DNA from 4 places in the Streptomyces sp. NPDC058671 genome. Region 1 is predicted to be linked to each of the others. Evidence: riboswitches for the same ligand, from Rfam matches in the RefSeq annotation. Region 1 holds a riboswitch; each other region holds the start of a gene.
What was found. A riboswitch is a leader RNA that binds a small molecule or an ion and turns the genes downstream of it on or off. The one in region 1 is predicted to bind cyclic di-AMP.

Region 2: it holds a riboswitch for cyclic di-AMP, as region 1 does, so the genes downstream of both, ACFWV2_RS07685 (LysM peptidoglycan-binding domain-containing M23 family metallopeptidase) here and ACFWV2_RS08590 (M23 family metallopeptidase) in region 1, are expected to answer to the same signal.
Region 3: it holds a riboswitch for cyclic di-AMP, as region 1 does, so the genes downstream of both, ACFWV2_RS21725 (transglycosylase family protein) here and ACFWV2_RS08590 (M23 family metallopeptidase) in region 1, are expected to answer to the same signal.
Region 4: it holds a riboswitch for cyclic di-AMP, as region 1 does, so the genes downstream of both, ACFWV2_RS23675 (M23 family metallopeptidase) here and ACFWV2_RS08590 (M23 family metallopeptidase) in region 1, are expected to answer to the same signal.

Annotation. Positions count from the first base shown of each region.
Region 1 is NZ_JBHXSA010000005.1:190,546-195,891, forward strand. Features, by position in the region: gene ACFWV2_RS08575 (GNAT family N-acetyltransferase) at 1-416, opposite strand, end outside; gene ACFWV2_RS08580 (HPr family phosphocarrier protein) at 632-913, shown strand; gene ACFWV2_RS08585 (GntR family transcriptional regulator) at 1,057-1,740, opposite strand; gene ACFWV2_RS08590 (M23 family metallopeptidase) at 1,990-2,760, opposite strand; cyclic di-AMP (ydaO/yuaA leader) riboswitch at 2,773-2,938, opposite strand; gene ACFWV2_RS08595 (M16 family metallopeptidase) at 3,179-4,576, opposite strand; gene ACFWV2_RS08600 (M16 family metallopeptidase) at 4,573-5,346, opposite strand, start outside.
Region 2 is NZ_JBHXSA010000004.1:293,851-299,196, forward strand. Features, by position in the region: gene ACFWV2_RS07670 (STM4012 family radical SAM protein) at 1-63, shown strand, start outside; gene ACFWV2_RS07675 (STM4011 family radical SAM protein) at 121-987, shown strand; gene ACFWV2_RS07680 (SGNH/GDSL hydrolase family protein) at 974-1,768, opposite strand; gene ACFWV2_RS07685 (LysM peptidoglycan-binding domain-containing M23 family metallopeptidase) at 1,930-2,943, opposite strand; cyclic di-AMP (ydaO/yuaA leader) riboswitch at 2,948-3,135, opposite strand; gene ACFWV2_RS07690 (tyrosine-protein phosphatase) at 3,496-4,317, shown strand; gene ACFWV2_RS07695 (DUF6126 family protein) at 4,334-4,489, opposite strand; gene ACFWV2_RS07700 (helix-turn-helix domain-containing protein) at 4,509-5,138, opposite strand; gene ACFWV2_RS07705 (aspartate aminotransferase family protein) at 5,209-5,346, opposite strand, start outside.
Region 3 is NZ_JBHXSA010000017.1:86,515-91,860, forward strand. Features, by position in the region: gene ACFWV2_RS21705 (exopolyphosphatase) at 1-187, opposite strand, end outside; gene ACFWV2_RS21710 (DUF501 domain-containing protein) at 184-726, opposite strand; gene ACFWV2_RS21715 (septum formation initiator family protein) at 757-1,227, opposite strand; gene eno (phosphopyruvate hydratase) at 1,389-2,669, opposite strand; gene ACFWV2_RS21725 (transglycosylase family protein) at 2,993-3,712, opposite strand; cyclic di-AMP (ydaO/yuaA leader) riboswitch at 3,716-3,887, opposite strand; gene ACFWV2_RS21730 (transglycosylase family protein) at 4,146-5,276, opposite strand.
Region 4 is NZ_JBHXSA010000019.1:135,872-141,217, reverse strand. Features, by position in the region: gene trmB (tRNA (guanosine(46)-N7)-methyltransferase TrmB) at 1-362, shown strand, start outside; gene ACFWV2_RS23680 (PrsW family intramembrane metalloprotease) at 430-1,761, shown strand; gene ACFWV2_RS23675 (M23 family metallopeptidase) at 1,872-3,008, opposite strand; cyclic di-AMP (ydaO/yuaA leader) riboswitch at 3,020-3,165, opposite strand; gene ACFWV2_RS23670 (PP2C family protein-serine/threonine phosphatase) at 3,367-4,578, opposite strand; gene ACFWV2_RS23665 (MerR family transcriptional regulator) at 4,704-5,346, opposite strand, start outside.

The DNA.
Region 1 (5,346 bases):
TGGGCGTCCTGCACGAGGAAGGCGACCTCGGCCTCGTCGGCAGGCGCGGAGGCGGGCAGTCCGCGGTCGTCGATGCGGTCGTAGCGGACGGTGGCGATGAACTCGCCGCCCACCGTCGCCGCGAGCCCGACCCGGTCCACGAAGTCGTGATGGGTGAAGCGGTGGACGTCCTTGGCGGAGAGCCGCGGATAGGGGGCGAAGAAGCGGTAGTACTTCGACTCGTCCGAGACCTGCTCGTAGAAGCTGACGAGGCGGTCGGCGTCGGCGGCGGTGATGGGCCGGATGCGCGCGGTGCCGCCGTCGCGGAGCACCACGTCCGCTTCCCAGTGGTCGGGGTAGTCGTGGTCCGGTGGCTCGGGACGCGCCTGTGGTGCCGGGTGTTCGGCCGCTTCCGACTGCTCCGACGCGCTCTGCATGGGGCCAGCCTACGGCCGCGACACGGCTGTGGCACCGGTCGCGTGGAGGGTGCGCGCCGTGCAAGGTAGGGGCACGCCGTGCAAGGTGGGAGCACGCCGGGTGCGGCAGGAGCGGGTCGGAAGACGGTCCGGTCCGGGCCGGAGGTCGGCGTGGAGCACCGGGCGTCCCGTGAGAGACTGGTCTAGACAACCGCTAAGACTTGAAGGGCAACACCATGGCTGAGCGCCGCGTCAACGTCGGCTGGGCCGAGGGCCTGCACGCCCGCCCCGCGTCCATCTTCGTCCGTGCCGCCACGGCTTCCGGCGTTCCGGTGACGATCGCCAAGTCCGACGGCACCCCGGTGAACGCCGCCTCCATGCTCGCGGTGCTCGGCCTGGGCGCGCAGGGCGGCGAGGAGATCGTCCTCGCCTCGGAGGCCGAGGGCGCCGAGGCCGCTCTGGACCGTCTGGCGAAGCTGGTCGCCGAGGGTCTCGACGAGCTCCCCGAGACCGTCTGAGCCGGGTCGACCTTCTCGTACGGCGAAAGGCCGTGGCTGCCGGAATTCCGGCGGCCACGGCCTTTCGCATTTCCCCCCGAGCGACTTTCGGGCAGCACGGGACCAGCCCGCCGAATTCGCATTCTTTGTATACGGTGCGCGCGTTAATTCCGGGCGCTCGCCGTGTTGACGACATGTTGCGAAACCCTCACACGACCGCGCGTCGGCCTTTTGAGGTGGTGCAGCGGCTGCGAGCGCTCCGCGTGCAGCGCGGTCAGCGCCCGCGCCCGCTCGGCGTCACCGCGCGCGAGGGCGTCCACGATCGCGCCGCGCTCGGCCCAGGCCTCCACCGGCTGCGCGGGCTCCTCGACCGCGTACATCCAGGCGATCTTGTGGCGCAGCTGGGTCAGCAGCGCCGTGAGCGCCGGGCTGCCGGAAGCCTGTGCCAGCGTCTCGTGGAACCAGCCGCCCAGCGAGCGCAGATCCTCGCCCTGACCCCGCCTGGCCCGCTCCTGCCCCAGCCTGACCAGGCCCCGGAGCACCTTGAGGTGGGCCTCGGTGCGCCGCTGGGCGGCTCGTGCGGCGCCCAGTGGTTCGAGCAGCGCCCGCATGTCGAGCAGATCGGCCGCCTCCTGCTCGGTGGGCTCGGCGACCTGCGCGCCCGCGTGGCGGCGGGTGACGACGAAGCCCTCGGACTCCAGGGTGCGCAGGGCCTCGCGGACCGGGACCCGGGAGACCCCGTACCGACGTGCGAGCTGTTCCTCGGTCAGCCGGCTGCCCCGCTCGAAGACGCCGGAGACGATGTCGTCCCGGATCGCCGTGCATACCGAGTGCGCGGGAATGCGCATGTCCGACCTCCGCCTTGGTCTGCGCGAGACAATTCCAGAGGCGCCTGTTCTGCGCCCGATCTGCGACTCTATTGCAGCGCGCCGGAATTTCCGATGCCCCAGCGGAATATGGACGCCTTTTGACCGACGAAAAGCCCCGGCTCAGCACGAGCCGGGGCTTTTGCGACGCGACGCGGACCGGCCCTCGGGGGCCGGGGTGCGGTCAGGGGGTACGGGGTGCGGTGACGCGGGCGCGGCGGACGCCGTGCGTCAGACGCTGACGCCTCGGGCCCGGAGGTAGGCGACCGGATTGATGTCGGAGCCGTACTCGGAGCTCGTACGCGCCTCGAAGTGCAGGTGCGGGCCGGTCGAGTTGCCGGTCGAGCCGGAGATGCCTATCCGCTGGCCCGGTTCGACGCTCTGGCCGACGTGGACCTCGATGGAGGAGAGGTGACCGTACTGGGTGTACGTGCCGTCGTTCATCCGGATGACGATGTTGTTTCCGTACGCGCCGCCCCAGCCGGCCTCGACGACCGTCCCGGAGCCGACGGAGACGACGCCGCTGCCGTAGCCGGCGTGGAAGTCGACGCCGGAGTGGCTGCCGGAGGACCAGAGCGAGCCGCCGGTCTGGTAGCCGGTGGACACGTACGAGCCGGCGACGGGGAGCTGGAAGGAGTTCAGACGGCGGCGCTCGGCCTCACGGGCGGCGCGCTCCTCCGCCTCGCGGATCTCCTTGGCGCGGGCCTCCGCCTTGCGCTTCGCCTCGGCTTCGGCCTTCGCCTTCGCGGCGGCCTCGAAGGCCTCCTGCTCCTGGGCGGCGGCCTGGGCGTTGATCCGGTCCACGAGGGAGTCCTCGGTGATCACCTTGGTGAGCCCGGTGTCCTCGACGGAGCGGTTGTCCGCGTCGGCGGCGAGTGCCGGGGAGGCGAGGGTTCCGATGACGCCGGTGGTGGCGAGTGTCGCGGCGCCGGCGAAGCCCACGCTGCGGCGCGCCATCCGGCTCGAACCACGATGCTTCCCGGTGGCACGGGTGAACGCCATGTAGTGGCTGATCCTTTCCTTCCCTCTCGCCTACCGGGTTAGCTGACGGGTTCGGAGCAGGAAGGTCTCCTACGAGCCCCTCCGTACGAGACGAAGGCGCCCGATTCACCCCAGGGACTACGTGTGGGTCCCCGGCTCCCCAGGCTCGCGCCTGACGGGGACTCGGCGATGACTGTCCGGTTGCCGCGGGTGCGGCGGGTGCAACTGCCGAACAGACGCAACGACGCTATGCGGATCACCTTTCAATCACCAACCGGACCGGCCTGTTTGTAAGACATGCCACAGAGCAAACGATCACCCTTGCTGCCAATACGGACAAAGGGGAGGGCTCCGACGACATCGTTCGTCGGAGCCCTCCCCGTGCCCCTCTTCTCAGGATCCGGCCGGAACCGGTCCCGGCCGGGGCCAGGAGCCGGAATCAGCCCGTCACGACGGTGACTTCACCGATGCCCAGCGCGCGCACCGGGTCCGCGATCTGCGACGCGTCACCCACGAGCACCGTGACGAGCCGGTCCACCGGGAAGGCGCTGACCACGGCCGCGGTCGCCTCGACCGTGCCCGTCTCGGCCAGGCGGGCGTACAACTGGGCCTGGTAGTCGTCCGGAAGGTGCTGCTCGACCTGGTCGGCGAGCGTCCCGGCGACGGAGGCGGCCGTCTCGTACTTGAGCGGGGCGACCCCGACGAGGTTCTGCACGGCCGTCTCGCGCTCGGCGTCGGTCAGGCCCTCGGCGGCCAGCGTCCGCAGCACCTTCCACAGGTCGTCGAGCGCCGGGCCAGTGTTGGGCGTGTCGACGGAACCGCTGATGGCGAGCATCGCGGCGCCGTTCCCCTGGCTGTCCGAACGGAGCACCTGCGCGAAGGCGCGCACCCCGTAGGTGTAGCCCTTCTCCTCGCGCAGCACCCGGTCGAGTCGCGAGGTGAGGGTGCCGCCGAGGCAGTACGTGCCCAGGACCTGGGCCGACCAGACGCGGTCGTGCCGGTCGGGACCGATGCGGCCGATCAGCAACTGGGTCTGGACGGCGCCGGGTCGGTCCACGATGACGACCCGTCCGGTGTCGTCGGCGGTGATCGGCGGCATCGGGAGCGGCTCGGCAGGCTCGCCGGTCCAGGCGCCCAGGGTCTCGGCGAGGACCTTGTCCAGGTCGACGCCGGTCAGGTCGCCGACGACCACGGCGGTGGCCGTGGCGGGCCGGACGTACGCCTCGTAGAAGGCGCGGACCGCGGCCGCGTCGATCGCCTCGACGGTCTCCTCGGTGCCCTGGCGCGGCCGCGACATCCGCGACTCGGCAGGGAAGAGCTCCTTGGACAGCTGCTTGGCGGCGCGACGGGCCGGACTGGCCGTCTCGTGCGGGATCTCGTCGAGACGGTTGCGCACCAGGCGCTCGATCTCGGTGTCCAGGAAAGCCGGGGCGATCAGGGCCTCGGAGAGCAGCCCGAGGGCCTTGGGCAGCCGGGAGACGGGGACCTCCAGGGAGACCCGTACGCCCGGGTGGTCGGCGTGCGCGTCGAGCGTGGCGCCGCAGCGCTCCAGCTCGGCCGCGAACTCCTCGGCGCTGCGCCGGTCGGTGCCCTCGGAGAGCGCGCGCGCCATGATGGTGGCGACACCGTCGAGACCGGCGGGCTCGGCGTCCAGCGGGGCCGGCAGGAAGAGCTCCACGGCCACGACCTGCTGACCGGGGCGGTGGCTGGTCAGCAGCGTCAGGCCGTTGTCCAGCTTGCCGCGGTCCGGGGCGGGGAAGGCCCAGGGCCTGGCGACGCCGGGCGTCGGCTGGGGGTGGAAGTCCATGCTCGTCAAAGACACGGCGGCGTCGGTCACTGGTCCGCTCCCTCTGCGTCGTCATCGCCGTCGGCGTGGTCGCTCTGCTCGGTCGCCAGGGGCTCGTAGACGAGCACCGCGCGGTTGTCGGGGCGCAGCGCGGCCGCGGCGGCCGCCCGCACCTCGTCGGCGGTGATGTCCAGGACCCGGTCGACGGCCGTGAGGGCGAGCTGCGGGTCGCCGAACAGCACGGCGTACCGGCACAGTTCGTCGGCGCGGCCCGCGACGGTGCCGAGGCGGTCGAGCCACTCGCGCTCCAACTGGGCCTGCGCGCGCTCCATCTCCTCCGGCGTGGGGCCCTCCGCGGCGAACCGGGCGAGCTCCTCGTCGACGGCCGCCTCGATCCGGGGGACCTCGACGCCTCCGGAGGTCTTGACGTCCAGCCAGCCGAGCGAAGGCGCTCCGGCGAGCCGCAGCAGGCCGAAGCCGGCGGCGACGGCCGTACGGTCGCGGCGGACGAGACGGTTGTGCAGACGGGACGACTCGCCGCCGCCGAGCACCGTCAGGGCCAGGTCGGCGGCGTCGCACTCGCGCGTGCCGTCGTGGGGCAGCCGGTAGGCGGCCATCAGCGCGCGGGCCGGGACCTCCTCCTCGACGACCTCGCGCAGCTGCTCGCCGATGACCTCGGGCAGGTCGCCGGAGCGCGGTTCGGGCTTGCCGTCGTGGCCGGGGATGGAGCCGAAGTACTTCTCGACCCAGGCGAGGGTCTCCTCCGGGTCGATGTCGCCGACGATCGACAGCACCGCGTTGTTCGGGGCGTAGTACGTGCG
Region 2 (5,346 bases), on a different contig from region 1:
CTCGGCCCGGAGCTGTTCTCCCCCGACGTGCGGGCCGCGATGGCCGCGTACGAGCCGAAGTAGGGGGCCGGCATGGACCTCACCCTCGGCTCGGGCCGGGATCAGGCCCCTGACCCGGGCATGGACCTGACGTTGCTCTACCGCGGGCCGCTCTCGTCCTGCGACTTCGACTGCCCGTACTGCCCCTTCGCCAAGCGGCGGGACAGCCGTGAGCAGTTGCGGGCGGACCGGGCCGCGCTCGAACGGTTCACCGGGTGGGCAGCCGGGCAGACCGGCGACCGGCTGCGGATCCTCTTCACGCCGTGGGGCGAGGGTCTGGTGCGCTCCTGGTACCGGCGGGCGCTGGTCGACCTGTCGCGGCTGCCGCAGGTCGAGCGGGTGGCGATCCAGACCAATCTGAGCTGCCGGACGGACTGGCTGGCGGAGGCCGATCCGGAGCGCGTGGCGCTCTGGTGCACGTACCACCCCGGGCAGACGCCGTTCGAGCGGTTCCTCGCCAGGTGCGGAGAACTGGCGGAGCGGGGCGTCCGGTTCAGTGTCGGCGTGGTCGGCCTGCCGGAGCACGCGGAGCACGCGAGCCGGCTGCGTGCCGCGCTGCCGCCGCACGTCTACCTCTGGGTGAACGCGGCGGAGGGGCACACGTACACCGACGCGGAGGCGGGGGCGTGGACGGCGATCGATCCGCTGTTCCCGTACAGCCGGCATCCCCACCGCTCGGCGGGGCTGCCGTGCCGGACCGGGGAGTCGGTGATCTCGGTGGACGGCGAGGGGACGGTGCGGCGCTGCCACTTCGTCAAGGCCGAGCTGGGGAACCTGTACGACGGTTCGTACCGTGCCGCGCTGCGTCCCCGGGCCTGCCCCCTCGCCGTCTGCGACTGTCACATCGGCTATGTGCACCTGGAGACACTGCCGCTGTACGACGTGTTCGCCGGCGGGGTCCTGGAGCGGATCCCGGCCGGCGGTCCGTCGCCGCTCAGAGGGGCATGAGGTCCGGTCGCTTGGCCGCGACGTGGTCGCCTGAGCTCTCGCCGCGCAGCCGGCGCCCGATCCACGGCACGAGGTACTCCTTGGCCCAGTAGATGTCGTCGCGGCGCACCTCCAGCGTGCCGCGCGGGGGTACGGGCGGCCAGACCTGGTCGGGGTCCGCGGGCACCGGCAGGCCGAGGACCTGGGCGGCGCGGAGGGCGACCCGGGTGTGCCCCTCGGCCGAGAGGTGCAGCCGGTCGCTGTCCCAGGCGCGCCGGTCCTGCACGGACCGGAGGGACCACAGGTCGAGGACCGGGCAGTCGTAGCGGTCCGCGATGGCCCGGACGTGGGCGGTGTAGGTGGCGATCTTGCCCCGCAGGTGCCTGAGCACGGGCACGTCACGGGTGTCGAAGCCGGTGGTCACCATGACGGTGCCGACGGCGGAGGTCAGTTCGGCGACAGCGCGCTCGAAGCGCTCGGCCACGTCGTCGGGGTCCGTGCCGGGGCGGATGATGTCGTTGCCGCCGGCACAGAAGGTCACCAGGTCGGGGGCGAGTTCCTTCGCCCGCGGGACCTGTTCCGCCACGATCTGGTCGAGGAGGCGCCCGCGTACGGCCAGGTTGGCGTAGCGGAAGGCGTCGCCCTCCGGCAGCCGGTCGGCGAGCAGGACCGCGAGGCGGTCCGCCCAGCCGACGTACGTCCCGTCCGGGCCGGGGTCTCCGACGCCCTCGGTGAAGCTGTCACCGATCGCCGCGTACGACCCGAATACGTTCTTGTCTCTTGATCTCGAATCGTCTGCCACGGGAGCACATCCTTCCCTCTGGGATGTGACCTACGCGACCGTAAGGAGGGGTTGACGCCGGGTGACATATGCCACCGATAAAGAGTTTGCCAAGCCGGAATAGACGGGGAACGCGCCGGTGGCCCGGCACGGGAGTGCCGGGCCACGCGGGTGCCGGTGCGTCAGATGGAGACGCCGTGCTGGCGCAGGTAGCCCAGCGGGTCGATGTCGGAGCCGTAGCTCGGCGAGGTGCGGATCTCGAAGTGCAGGTGCGGGCCGGTGGAGTTGCCGGTGGAGCCGGAGAGGCCGATCTGCTGGCCGCCGCTGACGGACTGGCCGGACGAGACGGAGAGGGAGGAGAGGTGGGCGTACTGGGAGTAGCTGCCGTCGGCGTGCTGGATGACGACCTCGTTGCCGTAGGCGCCGCTCCAGCCGGCCGAGACGACCGTGCCGGCGCCGACGGCGCGAACGGTGGTGCCGGAGGAGGCGATGAAGTCGACACCGGTGTGGTAGCCGGAGGACCACATGGAGCCGGAGGCGCGGTACGGGGTGGAGATGCCGCCGCTGACCGGGGAGACCCAGCCGGACCCGGAGGTCGAGGCGCCGGAGCCCGTGGACCGCTCGGAGGACGAGGAGGAGCCGGAGTCCGAGGAACGGGTGACGGAGGCCGGGGCCTCGGCGCGGTCGTCGCCGCGGGAGGCGCGCGGGGTGTCGCCGTTCTTCGAGGAGGACGTGGCGGCCGGCTCCGTGGACCGCGCGGGGGCGGCCTTGGGCGCGGTGCTCTTCGGGGCGGCGGCCTTGGCGGTGCTCTTGGCCCCGAGCGTGAGCTTCATGCCGGGCAGGATGAGCGAGGGGTCCTCGCCGACGACCTGGCGGTTGTCCGCGTACAGCTTCTGCCAGCCGCCCACGAGGCGGTGGTCGGCGGCGATCTTCGACAGGTAGTCGCCCCGCACGACGGAGTACGTCTTCGGTGCGGCCTTGGCGGCGGGTGCGGCCTTGGCGGAGGCGGGGGCCTTCGCCTGGGCGGCAGCGGTGACGGCCTGGCCGGCGGCGGCCGGGGCGGACTGCTCGGCGGCGTGGGCCCCGGTGGCGCCGAGGAGCGGGAGCGCGACGACGGCGCCTCCCGTACCGGCGGCGGCGATTCCGCGGGTCAGGCGGTTGGTCTTGATGCGGCGGTGCTTACCCTTCGCGGGCATGGCGAATTCCTCTCCGGCGCCTACGAGGTGAGCTGTCGGGTTCGGACTGGAGATGCCCGGCCGCGCTCTCACGCGGCTTCACCCCAAGCCGTCCTGCGTCGCGGGACCGGCGTACTTCCTGGGTCCCCCGCTCCTGCCACACATGGGTGAGTGGGAATTCCGGACGGTGGCAGGATTCGGCGGTCCGACCGGATTGACGGTGACGCTAGACGAGCGGGGTCGGCGCGAACAAGCCACCGTTTTCCACCGGCTTTCCCCGCCCTGTCCCTGCCCCGGAATTCCGGTCACCCTCCGTGGATGACGGTCCTTCGATCCCCCTTTCACGCAGGGCAATTGGTTCCGGCCGTCGGCCACGATCCGTCACCTTTATGACCCTGCTCACGCACCGAAGCTCATCTCCCCCGTAAACGGGGCGCGTTATACGCAAGGCCTCAATTCGGACAGATCACTCATTCCCGTGCAGGGGGGTGACCCGGCACCGTCCCGCCTGGATGATTGCCCCTGGAACCGATCTCGCTTCGGGCACCCGACCGCCGACCACCAGGAGCATCCGTGACGCAGCAGCTGCCGCAGGTCCCGCCCCTCGACATGACCGAACCCGCGCTGACCGAGGTCCGCAACTTCCGGGACGTGGGCGGCCTGCCGACGACCGACGGGCGAGCCGTCCGCCCCGGGCGCCTCTTCCGCAGCGGCCACCTCGCCCACGCGACCGCGGCGGACGCCGCCTTCCTCGACTCGCTGGGCCTGCACACCGTCTTCGACTTCCGGAACCTGGCCGACCGGAAGGTGGAGGGCCCGGACGTCGAACTGCCCGGCGTGCGGAACGTGAACATACCCCTCAACGATCCGGCGGACGGCAAGGAGTTCTGGAAGCTGGTCCGCGGCGGCGACATCCCGCAGCTGCGGGAGATCCTCGGCGACGGCAAGGCGGCCGCCACCATGTCCGACTCGTACCGGAGGATGGTGGTCGAGCGGACCGCCGAGCACAGCCGGATCCTGCACGCCCTGGCGGAGGACAGCCTCCCCGCCCTGATGCACTGCGCGGCCGGCAAGGACCGCGCCGGGCTCTCCATCGCGATCACGCTGCTCGCCGTCGGGGTCGAGCGGGCGGCGATCGAGGCCGACTACGTGAAGTCGAACGAACCGCACCGCCGCTACAAGGTGCGCCGCAGCTCCACCGCCCCGGACGCCATGTCGCCCGAGGTGATGGAGCTGCTGAGCCCGCTCTTCGACGCGCGGGTGGAGTATCTGCGCGGAGCCTTCGAGACGATCGAGACGACCTGGGGCTCCGTGGACGCCTATCTCGCCGAGGGCCTGAAGCTGGCCCCGGAGACCCGCGAGCTGCTGCGGGAGCGCCTGCTCACCGAGGCGTGACCCCCCCCCCCCCCGCCTACTGGTTCTGGCCACCCAGCACGAAGAGCAGGTAGAGGAAACCGGCGAAGAGGTGGCCGGCGATCAGATAGGCGAAGAGCCGGAGGACCAGCCCCTTGGGGAACTTGCCCTCCCCGCGCTCTTCACCGGTGACCGGTCGTGACTTCTCGGACATGTCAGCCCTTTCGGAAGTATCAGCGTCGGTGCGGCGTCCCGTCGCCGAGACACAGCTCGGCCACGGGACTCCGCAGCAGGGTGTGGACGAACAGCAGCTCCGCCCCGCCGGGAGTGGCGGCGCCGATCCGGTGCGGGGTGAGCGAGTCGAAGTGCGCACCGTCCCCGGGGTCGAGGACGTGCACGACGTCACCGAGCGCGAGCCGCACCCGGCCCTCCAGGACGTGGATCCACTCCTCCCCCGGGTGGACGCGCACGATGTCGGCCCGGGTGGCGTGCGGCACGTGGACCCGCAGGCACTGCAGGGCGCGCCCGGCGCCGCCCGCCTGGCGGTAGACCCAGCCGTCGGCCTCGACGGGTTCGGAGCGGGCCGCCCGGACGACGGGGTCGCGCTCGGGCGGCGTCTCGCCGAGGAGCTCGGAGACCGTCGTACCGTAGATCCGGGCGAGGGCGAGCAGCATCGGCAGCGAGGGCTGCCGGTTCCCCGTCTCCAGGCGCGAGAGGTGGGCCGGGGAGAGGCCGGCCCGCTGGGCGGCGGCCTCCAGGGTGAGTCCCCGGCGGCGGCGCAGGGCACGCAGCTGCGGGGCGACGTCCGGCAGGGAGCCGGGTGTGGCGGGGTCCGGGGAGGGGTCCCCGGGGACGTGGTCCATGCGTCCATTCCGCCAGCATCGTGCCTCTGAGGCAAGTTTCTTGCCTCAGAGACAAAGACCCGGCCCGGGGTCAGCGTTGTGCGACGGCCTGCTTCACCAGGGTCCTCCCGAAGTCCCACATCAGCCCGCCGCCGCCGTGGGCGTCGTCCATGACCGCCGTGAAGGCGGTGACGAACCGGTCCACGTCCGCCTCGTCGATGATCAGCGG
Region 3 (5,346 bases), on a different contig from region 1:
GGGCCTCGGGCGCGAGCCGGCCCGTCCTGTCGACGCCCTGGCCGAGCCGGACGATCGTCATCCGCCGGTCCAGCTCGACGAGGTCACCCGTGGAGCCCGCGCCGGAGGCGCTGTCGGGCACGGTGACGTCGGCGACGAGGAGGCGGATCGAGTTCGTACCGCAGTCGATCGCGGCGACCCGGGTCACGCGCCCTTCCCCTCTTCCTTGTCGGCGCACGGGCTGACGCACGCGCCCTTCGCCCACCACTCCGGCAGCATCGCGAGCGCCTCGTCGCCGAACGGGTTCACGCCCGGGCCCGCGGCCAGCGAGTGACCGACGAGGACGTGCAGGCACTTGACCCGGTCCGGCATGCCGCCGGCGCTCGGGAAGCCCTCCAGGACCTCGATGGCGTCACGGCGGGCGAGGTAGTCCTCGTGGGCGGCCCGGTAGGCGGCGGCGAGCTCCGGGTCGGTGGCGAGCCGGGCCTGCATCTCCTTCATGACCCCGTTGGCCTCCAGGGTCCCGATGGCCGAGGCCGCCCGGGGGCAGGTCAGGTAGTACGTGGTCGGGAACGGCGTGCCGTCGGGCAGCCGGGGCGCGGTCTCGACGACGTCCGGGTTGCCGCACGGGCAGCGGTGCGCGATGGCGCGCAGGCCGCGGGGCGGCCGGCCGAGCTGGAGCTCGAAGGCGGCGATGTCCGCCTCGGTGGGCTCGGTGCGTTCGGTCTGCGGAGGGGGCGTTTCCATGTCTGCCTTGCTCGTCAGGTCGTTACGGGCTTACGGGCGGTCGGCGCGGTCCACGCCGTCCCAGAGGTTGTCGTACCAGGGGCGGTCCGCCGCGCCCTGGTCGGCGCGGGGCCTCTGCTCCGCGCCGGGGTCGTTCACGGTGAACCCGGTCTCGCCGGGCAGCACGTAGTGCAGGTGCTCGCGGGCGAGGCGGCGGACGTAGGCCGGGTCCTGGAGGCGGGCCTTCTCGTCCTTCAGTTCCTCGACCCGCCGGGCGGCCTCGGCGGCCCGGCGTTCCTGCTCGGCGATCTCACCCTGCTGGGAGACGTAGCTCCGCATGGGGTAGGCGAGCGCCACGACGAGGGAGCAGACGACCAGGGCGAGGAAGGCCGCGCGGCCGGTGAGCCGGGAGCGGCGCGCCTGGCGGCGGGTCTGGGAGCGGTAGACACGGGCGGCGGTCTGCTCGCCGAGCAGCCTGATCCGGGTCGCGGTCGAGAACCGGTCCCGGTCCTTCGCGGCCATGTCGTGTCGCCTCCCCTGTTCACGCGGACGTCCCCGCACACGGTACGGGACCGAGTACGGGGACGTACGGATGAGCGGGGGTGTCAGCCCTCGCTGTGGCTGATCAGCCCTTACGGCGCCTGCTCAGCCCTGGTGCGTCTGCTCAGCTCTTCCTGCGTCGCTCAGCCCTTGAAACGCGGGAAAGCGCTGCGGCCGGCGTAGACCGCGGCGTCGTCGAGGATCTCCTCGATGCGCAGCAGCTGGTTGTACTTGGCGACGCGGTCCGAGCGGGCCGGGGCGCCGGTCTTGATCTGACCGCAGTTCACGGCGACCGCGAGGTCGGCGATGGTCACGTCCTCGGTCTCGCCGGAGCGGTGGGACATCATGCACTTGAAGCCGTTGCGCTGGGCCAGCTCGACGGCGTCGAGGGTCTCGGTCAGCGAGCCGATCTGGTTGACCTTGACCAGGAGGGCGTTCGCGGAGCCCTCCTCGATGCCACGGGCCAGGCGCTCCGGGTTGGTGACGAACAGGTCGTCTCCGACGATCTGGACCTGGTCGCCGAGGCGCGAGGTGATGGTCTTCCAGCCGTCCCAGTCGTCCTCGTACAGCGGGTCCTCGATGGAGACCAGCGGGTACGCGGAGACCAGCTCGGCGTAGTAGTCCGTCATCTCGGCGGCCGTGCGGGACTGGCCCTCGAACGCGTACGAACCGTCCTTGTAGAACTCGGAGGCGGCGACGTCGAGCGCGAGCGCGATGTCACGGCCGGGCTCGTAACCGGCCTCCTTGATGGCCTCGATGATGAGGTCGAGAGCGGCGCGGTTCGACTCGAGGTTCGGCGCGAAGCCGCCCTCGTCGCCGAGACCGGTGGACAGGCCCTTGGTCTTCAGGACCTTCTTCAGGGTGTGGTAGACCTCCGCACCCCAGCGGAGGGCCTCGGAGAAGGACTCCGCGCCGATCGGGGCGATCATGAACTCCTGGATGTCGACGTTGGAGTCGGCGTGCGACCCACCGTTGAGGATGTTCATCATCGGAACGGGCAGCAGGTGCGCGTTCGGACCGCCGAGATAGCGGAAGAGCGGGAGGTCGGAGGCCTCGGACGCGGCGTGCGCGACGGCGAGGGAGACGCCGAGGATGGCGTTGGCGCCGAGCGAGGCCTTGTTCTCGGTGGCGTCCAGGTCGAACATGGCCTGGTCGATCAGGCGCTGCTCGGTGGCGTCGTAGCCGACGAGCTCCGGGCCGATCTGCTCGATGACGGCGAGGACGGCCTTCTCGACACCCTTGCCCAGGTAGCGGTTGGGGTCACCGTCGCGAAGCTCGATGGCCTCGAACGCACCGGTGGAGGCGCCGGACGGAACAGCAGCACGGCCGGTGCTGCCGTCGTCGAGGCCGACCTCGACCTCGACCGTGGGGTTGCCTCGGGAGTCCAGGATTTCCCGGGCTACGACGACGTCGATGGACGGCACGAGCATCTCCTTCTGGGATGTGACGCTGGATGTGACGCAAGGTCGGTGCGGGGTCGCTCGGCCTTGCGACAAGAGCCTAACCGGCGCGGGGGCTCCGGTCGGCCGGGCGCCCGCCCCCTGGGACGAAAAAGGACCCAAGGGCATGCATCCCGGGACGAAGGGCCCCGGATCTACTGGGCGGTAACCGTCATGTCCGGCGTGCTGCGGAAAGACGGGAACCCCGGCCCGGCGCGCACAGGGGGGAGGCGCGCCGGACCGGGGTGGTCACCGCGGGAGGGTCGTGGGGGCCGCGTGAGCCGCCGGACTCACGCGGACCGCCGGGCTCACTTCAGGTGGAGCTGCTGGCCCGGGTAGATGAGGTCGGCGTTCTCGACGACGTCCTTGTTCAGCTCGAAGAGCTTGCTCCAGCCGCCCTGGACGCCGTGCGCCCGGGCGATGGTGCCGAGGGTGTCGCCGGACTCCACCTTGTACTCGCCGTCACCCTTCTTGACCGACTTGCCGGTCGGGGTGGTGACGGTCTTCTTGGTGGCGGCCTTCGGCGTGGCCTGGCGCTGCGGGGTCTGCTGCGCGGACTTCTTCGGGGCCTGGCGCTGCTCGCTGCGGGTGGTCGGCTGCTCGGCCTTCCGCTCCTGCTGCTGCGGGGCGGACTCGGCGGAGCCGCCGCTGTAGGAGGCGTTGGAGAGGCCCACGCCACAGCTCGGCCAGGCACCCTTGCCCTGGCCCGCGAGGACCTTCTCGGCGATGGCGATCTGCTGGGACTTCGACGCCTGGTTGGCGGTCGAGGCGTAGGCGGTGCCGCCGTACGCGGCCCAGGTGGAGGCCGAGAACTGCAGGCCGCCGTAGTAGCCGTTGCCCGTGTTGATGGACCAGTTGCCGCCGGACTCGCACTGGGCGACGCGGTCCCACTCGGAGGCCGTGGCGGCCGAGGCGGTGCCCGCGGTCATCAGCGGGGCCGCGACGGCGACACCGGTGACGCCGACGAGCGTGACGACCTGGGTGGCCTTGGAGGGACGGCGGTGCTTGCCCTTGCCGGAAAACAGCATGGAGATTCTCCTCACCGACGCCTGTGAGGTGAGCTGTCGGGTTCGGGCCGGAAAGTTGCCCGGCCGCGTGCTGTGGCACGCGGCTTCACCCCAAGCCGTTCGCCGGCCGTCTCTCAACGGCCGGGACCGGCACTTACCTTGGGTCCCCCACTCCTGCCTTCGGCGCTTACGCGACGACTGTTCCCATCGGCCGACGGCAGGATTCGGCGTTTCGGTCGACGGGGCCCGCGGTGGCGAGCAGTGACGACCGTAGACACAGACCCGCCGGAAGTTCAAAGAGGCGTATTGCGGAAATATCGCCCCTACTTGCCCTCCGGCGAGTGGCATTTGTGCAGGTGAGGGGTGACGGGAGCCGACCGTGCGGGCGGGACACGCCAGTTGGGGCGAAGAGACCCATGTCTCACTTACCCAGAACCGGACATAAGCGCTCGAATCATTCGGCGTTCGCGGGCGAACCTTCCGTCAGATCGAGGCTCTGACCAGGGAGGATGAGATCCGGGTCGACACCGACCGTCCGCCGGTTGGCGTCATAGAGGGCGGTCCAGCCGCCGGGGAGCTCGTTCGCCCGCGCGATGTCGGACAGGTTGTCACCCGGCCGCACGGTGTACGCGTCCGAAGTGTCCTGACTGTCCGTTGCACCCGAATTCTTCACCGCGCCGACCGGGGTCGCGGTGAGGGGGCTTTCGCCGAACTTGTTAGCGGATGAGGCATGTCTACCTGATTCGGTAGAAGTGTCCCCCTTGCCGCTTTCCTCCGGTGCGGCGCCGCCCCGGTGCTTGCCGGTGCCGACGGTGGCCGACGACCCGTCACCCGCCGACGTACCGGGCATCACGGACGTACCGGGCGTGACAGAGGCGTCAGGGGTGTCGGGGGTGACCGGCGTGGTCGGCGCGCCCGGCGACGTCGGCACGGCCGGGTGGGTCGCGTCGGTCGGGGCGGTCGGCACGGAGGGGCTCACCGGGGTGGTCGGCGAGACGGGAGCCGTCGGCGTGACGGGCCTGCCGGACGTCCCGGAAGTGGCCGGTGCGACGGGCGCGGTCGGCGTCGCGGCCGTCCCCGCGCTCGGCTTCGCGGTCGCGGAGGTGCCCGTCGAGGCCCCCGGCAGCCCCGCCGTCCTGTTCGACTCGACGACCGGCCCCGTGGGCGCCCTCGGGACGGAGGCCGGGCCGGGATTCACACCGGGGGCCGTGCCGTCGTTCGTCAGGCCGGCGATCGGCGCGCAGGTGGCCCATTCGGCGGAGCCCCTGGCGAGGGCCTTCTCGGCCACCGCGATCTGCTGGGCCCGGCTGGCCAGGTCGGCGCTGGGCGCGTACGCCAGGCCGCCGTGCCGCTCCCAGCTGTCCTGGGTGAACTGGAGCCCGCCGTACATGCCGTTGCCGAAGTTGGCGCTCCACTGGCCGCCTGACTCGCACTCGGCGACGCGGTCCCAGGTGGCGGCGTCGGCCGCGGAGGCGGAGCCCGTGGCGAGCAGCGGCAGCGCCATGGCGGAGCCGGTCACACCGGCTGCGACGACGAGGGCGGGGGCCTGACGGGGGCGACGGTGTCGTCCGTTCCCGGAACGCATAGGAGCGCCTTTCGCGTGACGGCTGAGAGTGCCGCGAACGTAGCGGTATTCGAACGCTCGTCACAAGTCG
Region 4 (5,346 bases), on a different contig from region 1:
ACGGCGACGCGATCATCCTGCTTCGCGAGATGCTCACCACGGACGCGCTCGACGGCTGCCGGGTCTACTTCCCCGACCCGTGGCCCAAGGCGCGCCACCACAAGCGGCGGCTCATCCAACCCGAGTTCCTCAGCCTCCTCGCGACCCGGATGAAGCCCGGGGCCGTCCTGCACTGCGCCACGGACTGGGAGGAGTACGCCGAGCAGATGCTGGAAGTGCTCTCCGCGCACCCGGACTTCGAGAACACCCTGGCCGACGGCGGTTACGCCCCCCGCCCGGACTTCCGGCCCCTCACCCGCTTCGAGGGCCAGGGCCTGGACAAGGGCCACGTCGTGCACGACCTTCTCTTCCGCCGGAAGTGACCGCGCGGCGCTCCTGATCCGGTAACCCCGTCGCCCGCTGTCGGTGGGGGTCGTTAGGGTCGCTCACGTGTCGAACCCCGCCCCCGCCGACCAGCCGGAGACCGCTCCCGTCCCGCACCGGGACACCGAGGAGCCGGCCTTCCCCGCCGCCGCCGACCGGTCCCAGTGGCGGTACCGGCCACACCGGGCCTTCTGGCGCAGCCGGCTGGTCCGGGCCGTCGCCGTCATCACCGTGCTCGCGATCTGCGCCCTGTTCATCCTGGCCCTCGTCCGCGAGCAGACCGGCACCGAGGGCTTCCTCGTCGGCCTCGGGCTGGCCGTGCTTCCCGTACCGCTGCTCATGGCCGCGTTCCGCTGGCTCGACCGGGTCGAGCCGGGGCCGTGGAAGAACCTGCTCTTCGCCTTCGCGTGGGGCGCCTTCGCCGCCGCGCTCGTCGCCATCCTGGCGAACTCCTTCGCGGTGCGCTGGATAGCGACGGCCACCGCGGACCCGGACTCGGCGGACACCCTCGGTGCGACGGTGGTCGCCCCGGTGGTGGAGGAGAGCGCGAAGGCGGCCGCGATCCTGCTGCTGTTCCTCTTCCGCAGAAGGAACTTCGGCGGTCTCGTCGACGGGGTCGTGATCGCCGGTTTCACCGCGACCGGCTTCGCCTTCACCGAGAACATCCTCTACCTCGGCAACGCCTTCGGCGAAGACCAGGAGTTCGGCTCCTCCGGTCTGGGCTCGGTGACCGCGGCGACCTTCTTCGTACGGGTCGTCATGTCGCCGTTCGCGCATCCGCTGTTCACCGTGCTCAGCGGCATCGGTTTCGGCTTCGCCGCGCTCGCCCCCCGCGGCAAGCGCCTCCGGAAGGTGCTGCTGCCGCTCGCGGGCCTCCTGCTCGCCATGGGCCTGCACGCCGCCTGGAACGGCTCGGCCACCTTCGGCGGCCCCTGGGCCTTCTTCGCGGTGTACGGGGCGCTGATGGTCCCGGTCTTCGGCCTGCTGACCTGGCTCGCGGTGTGGGGCCGGCAGCGGGAGCTGCGCACGATATCCGGGGAGCTCCCGGCGTACGCGGCGGCCGGCTGGCTCTCGCCCGCCGAGCCGCCGGCGCTCTCCTCGATGCGGGCCCGTCAGCTGGCCCGCTCGTTCGCCGCCCGGACGTACGGTCCGGCGGCGGCGCGGACGGTGGGCGAGTACGAGTCCTTCGCGACGACCCTGGCGCTGCTCCGGGACCGGGCCCGGCGCGGCACGGCCGGGCCCGACTTCCCGGCCCGCGAACAGGAGCTGCTGCACCACCTGTGGCAGCGCCGCGAGGTCGCCTCCCCGGCGCTCACGTACGCGGCCAGGGCGACGGGCCGGGTGTGGGCGCCCCCGCAGTACCTGGACTACGACGGCTACAACCCGTACCGGAGCTGAAGGCCCCGCTCCCCCGTCCTCAGGGCCCTCGGACCGTCAGGGTCCCCAGCCGTCAGGGTCCCCAGCCGTCAGGGCCCTCGGACCGTCAGGGTCCCCAGCCGTCAGGGCCCTCAGACCGTCAGGCCCTTCGAGCGGAGCCACTCCGCCGGGTCGATGCCGGAGCCGCCGGGCGTGTGCACCTCCATGTGGAGGTGGGCGCCGGTGACGTTGCCGGTGGCGCCGACGCGGCCGATCGTCTCGCCGGTGCCCACGGTCTGGCCGACGCCGACCGTCATGGACGACAGGTGGCAGTACCAGACCTCGGTGCCGTCCTCCAGCTCCAGGACGATCCGGTAGCCGTACGAGCCGGACCAGCCCGCCGACTTCACGGTGGCGCCGTGGACCGCCTTGAGCGGGGTGCCGGTGGGGGCGGCGAAGTCGAGGCCCGTGTGGTGGCCGGAGGACCACATCGAGCCGGACTGCATGTAGGTGGCGCTCACGGAGTACGAGGAGAGGGGCATCGAGTAGCTCGCGGCGAGCTGCGCGAGGCGCTCGGCCTCGGCCTTCGCCCTGGCCTCCTCCTCCGCCTTGGCCTTGGCCTCCGCCTCGGCCTTCGCCTTCGCCTCGGCGGCCGCCTTCTCCGCCGCCTCGGCCTTGGCCGCGGCCTCCGCCGCGGCCCTCTCCGCCGCCGCCTTCTCGGCCGCGGCCTTGTCGGCGGCGTCGGCGGACGCCTGCTGCTGCTCGGCCTGCTGGAGGATGCGGGCGCGCAGGGCCTCGCCCGCGTCGGCGGTGCCGGTGGCCGCCGTGGCGGCCTGCGCGGCCGTCGCGCCCCGCTCGTCGTCGGGGGTGGTGTACGTGGCGGCGGTGAGCGGGTTCGGGTTGGAGCGGGGGGCCTCGGCGGCCGCCAGATCCATGTCCGAGGCCGTGTCGGCGTCCTCGTCCGGGAGAAGGTCGCCGACGCCCGGAAGGTCGTGGGCGTCCGGCAGGTTTAGGTCCGGGAGGTCCGGCAAGGAGATGGCTACGGGCGGCCTCTCCTGGGCGGTGGCGAGGCCGCCGGCGCCGACGGCCGCGATGACACCGACGCCGAGGACGGTGGAGGAGCGGGCGAAGTGGGAACGCTGCTTGACGACCCGGTGCCGGCCGCCGGAGCGGCTCTGGGCACGGAGGGAGTCCTCGGTGGGATTCCACTCGGTGCCGGGCGCGGCGGGACCCGCACCACCACCGAAGGCGTCGAAGGGTGCCTCGGGTGCGGGGGTGTTGGACGCCACGAAGGGGCGCTCCTTTCCTTCCTTCTCGCCTACCGGGTTAGCTGACGGGTTCGGAGCAGGAAGGTCTCCTACGGGCACGTCGCAGCGATGCGATGAGCCCGATTCACCCCAATTGGTGGTTCCCCGGTTCCCTTTCAGGATTCGGCGCGTGCGCACGGTGCCGCCTCTTGCGGCGGCTGGGACGACCGCGCTGCGTTATCGAACGTTAATAGACAGGGGGTCCCGATTCCAAGCCGTTCCTCTTGATCATTCATGGAATTGGGCGAGAATGGCCCGAGTTGACCGTCCTTCAGCGGGAGCAGCCCAAACCCCTGCGATCTGACGTTATGTCAATTGTTATCGCAGCGACACCTTCCGACTACGACCGGTGACCGGAGCCGCCCGGCGGCACCACCGGCATCGTGCGGCGCCGCTCCGGCTGCCCCGTCGCCGGACGGCTCAGGGCGAGCAGCGCCATGTCGTCCGTCGTCCCGCCGCCCGTGTGCCGCCGTACGTCGTCCACCAGCGCGTCGAGCAGCTCCTCCGGCCCCGGGAAGATCCGCCCGGCGAGCCGCTCCCCCGGGTCGTAGAAGACACCCGCCGCGTTCCGGGCCTCCGAGAGGCCGTCGGTGTAGAAGAGCAGCGTCGCGCCCGGCGGGTAGGGGCGCCCCTCGGCCCGGTCCGGCCACGCCGCCAGATCGCCCATGCCGAGCGGCAGGGCCGGCTCGGTCGGCTCCAGCGTGTCCAGACGCCCGTCGGCGTACAGGATCAGCGGCGACGGGTGCCCGCGGTTGACGACCCGCACGAAACCGTCGAAGGTGCCGTTCCCGTCGCCGCGCGGGATCTCGGCCAGGACGGCGGTGGTGAACCCCTCGACGGCGTCGAGCCCGTCCCGGCGGGTGCCCTCACGGGTCAGCGCCCGTTCGAGGCGCTGCGCCACGCCCTCCAGGCTCCGCTCCTGCTCGGCCGCCTCGCGGAAGGCCCCGATGACGACGGCGACGGCCTCGACCGCCTCCATCCCCTTGCCCCGGACGTCGCCGACGACGAGCCGCACCCCGTAGGGGGTGTCCTGGACGGCGAACAGGTCGCCGCCGATGAAGGCGTCCGCCTGCGCCGCCTCGTAGCGGGCCGCGCACTGCAGACCCCCGATCCGCTCGGCGGGCGTCGGCAGCACCGCCTTCTGCGCGGTCTCCGCGATGACCCGCGCCGAGGCGAGCCGCTCACCGCTCCTGCGCACGACCCGGCTGATGAGGAGGGCGAGCGCGGCGACGGTGACCACGGTCAGGGTCTCGGTCAGGGTGGGGATCTCGTCGGCGGTGCCGTTGTAGAGGTGCAGCCCGACGGAGGCGAGGACGGCGGCGATCCCCGTCAGGAGCGTCGTGAGGGTGGAGAAGAAGGGGGCGGCGATCAGCGGGGCGGCGGAGAAGAGGGGCGCGGCGGTGTACTCGGGCGGTGTCAGCAGGTCGAACACGACCCCGCCGGCGATGACCAGCGGAGGCAGCGCCCGGATGAACCGCCGGGCACGCCCGTACGAGCGGCGGCCCTCACCGCCCCGCCGCTCACCGCCGCCCGCTCCTAGGGGGTGCCCCACCTGTGCTCTCCTGCCCGGTCCGTACCCGGCCGCGGTCGGTACCGCGCCCTACCAGGGTGGCCGCCGCCCCGCCGGGCGGCGACTCCCACGGGGCCGACTGGCGTACGGGCGGGCGCCCGCCCCCGTCAGAGGTTCCGCTCCGCGTAGATCTCCATCGCGTCCCGGACGAGGACCGCGGTCCCCTCACCGTGCTTGTCGTAGTTCGCGGTGAACCGCGGGTCGTCGACGTACATCCGGCCGAGACCGATCACGTACTCCTTGGTCACCGCCGTGGTGTGCGTCAGCCAGGCGACCTGGCGGCGCGCGATCGCCTGCACCTCGTCGCTGCCGGCGGCCAGGCCGTCCCTGAGCGCCCGCCCGAAGTCGCGGGCGATGCCGGACTGCTCGTCCATGAACGCCTTCTTCTGCCCGGCGTCCAGCGACCGCCACCAGCGGTCGCCCTTCTCGTACGCGTCGCGGCCCCAGCGCTCGGTGACCTCCCCCTCGTACGCCGTGTGGTCGAAACCGTCGAACACTTCGTCGGCCATGAGTTCTTCTCCGTTCTCCGTCTTGTGGAGAGTGGTCCACACCGACGCGATCCGGCGTCCGATGCGCTCCCGCTCCTGCTCCAGGAGGGCGAGATGGGTGCGAAGGGCGGCGGACGTGTCCCGCTGCCCCGCGAGGACCTCGGCGATGGCGGGCAGCGAGAGCCCCAGCTCGCGCAGCAGCAGGATGCGCTGCAGACGCACGAGCGCCGCCTGGTCGTAGTACCGGTAACCGTTCGCGCCG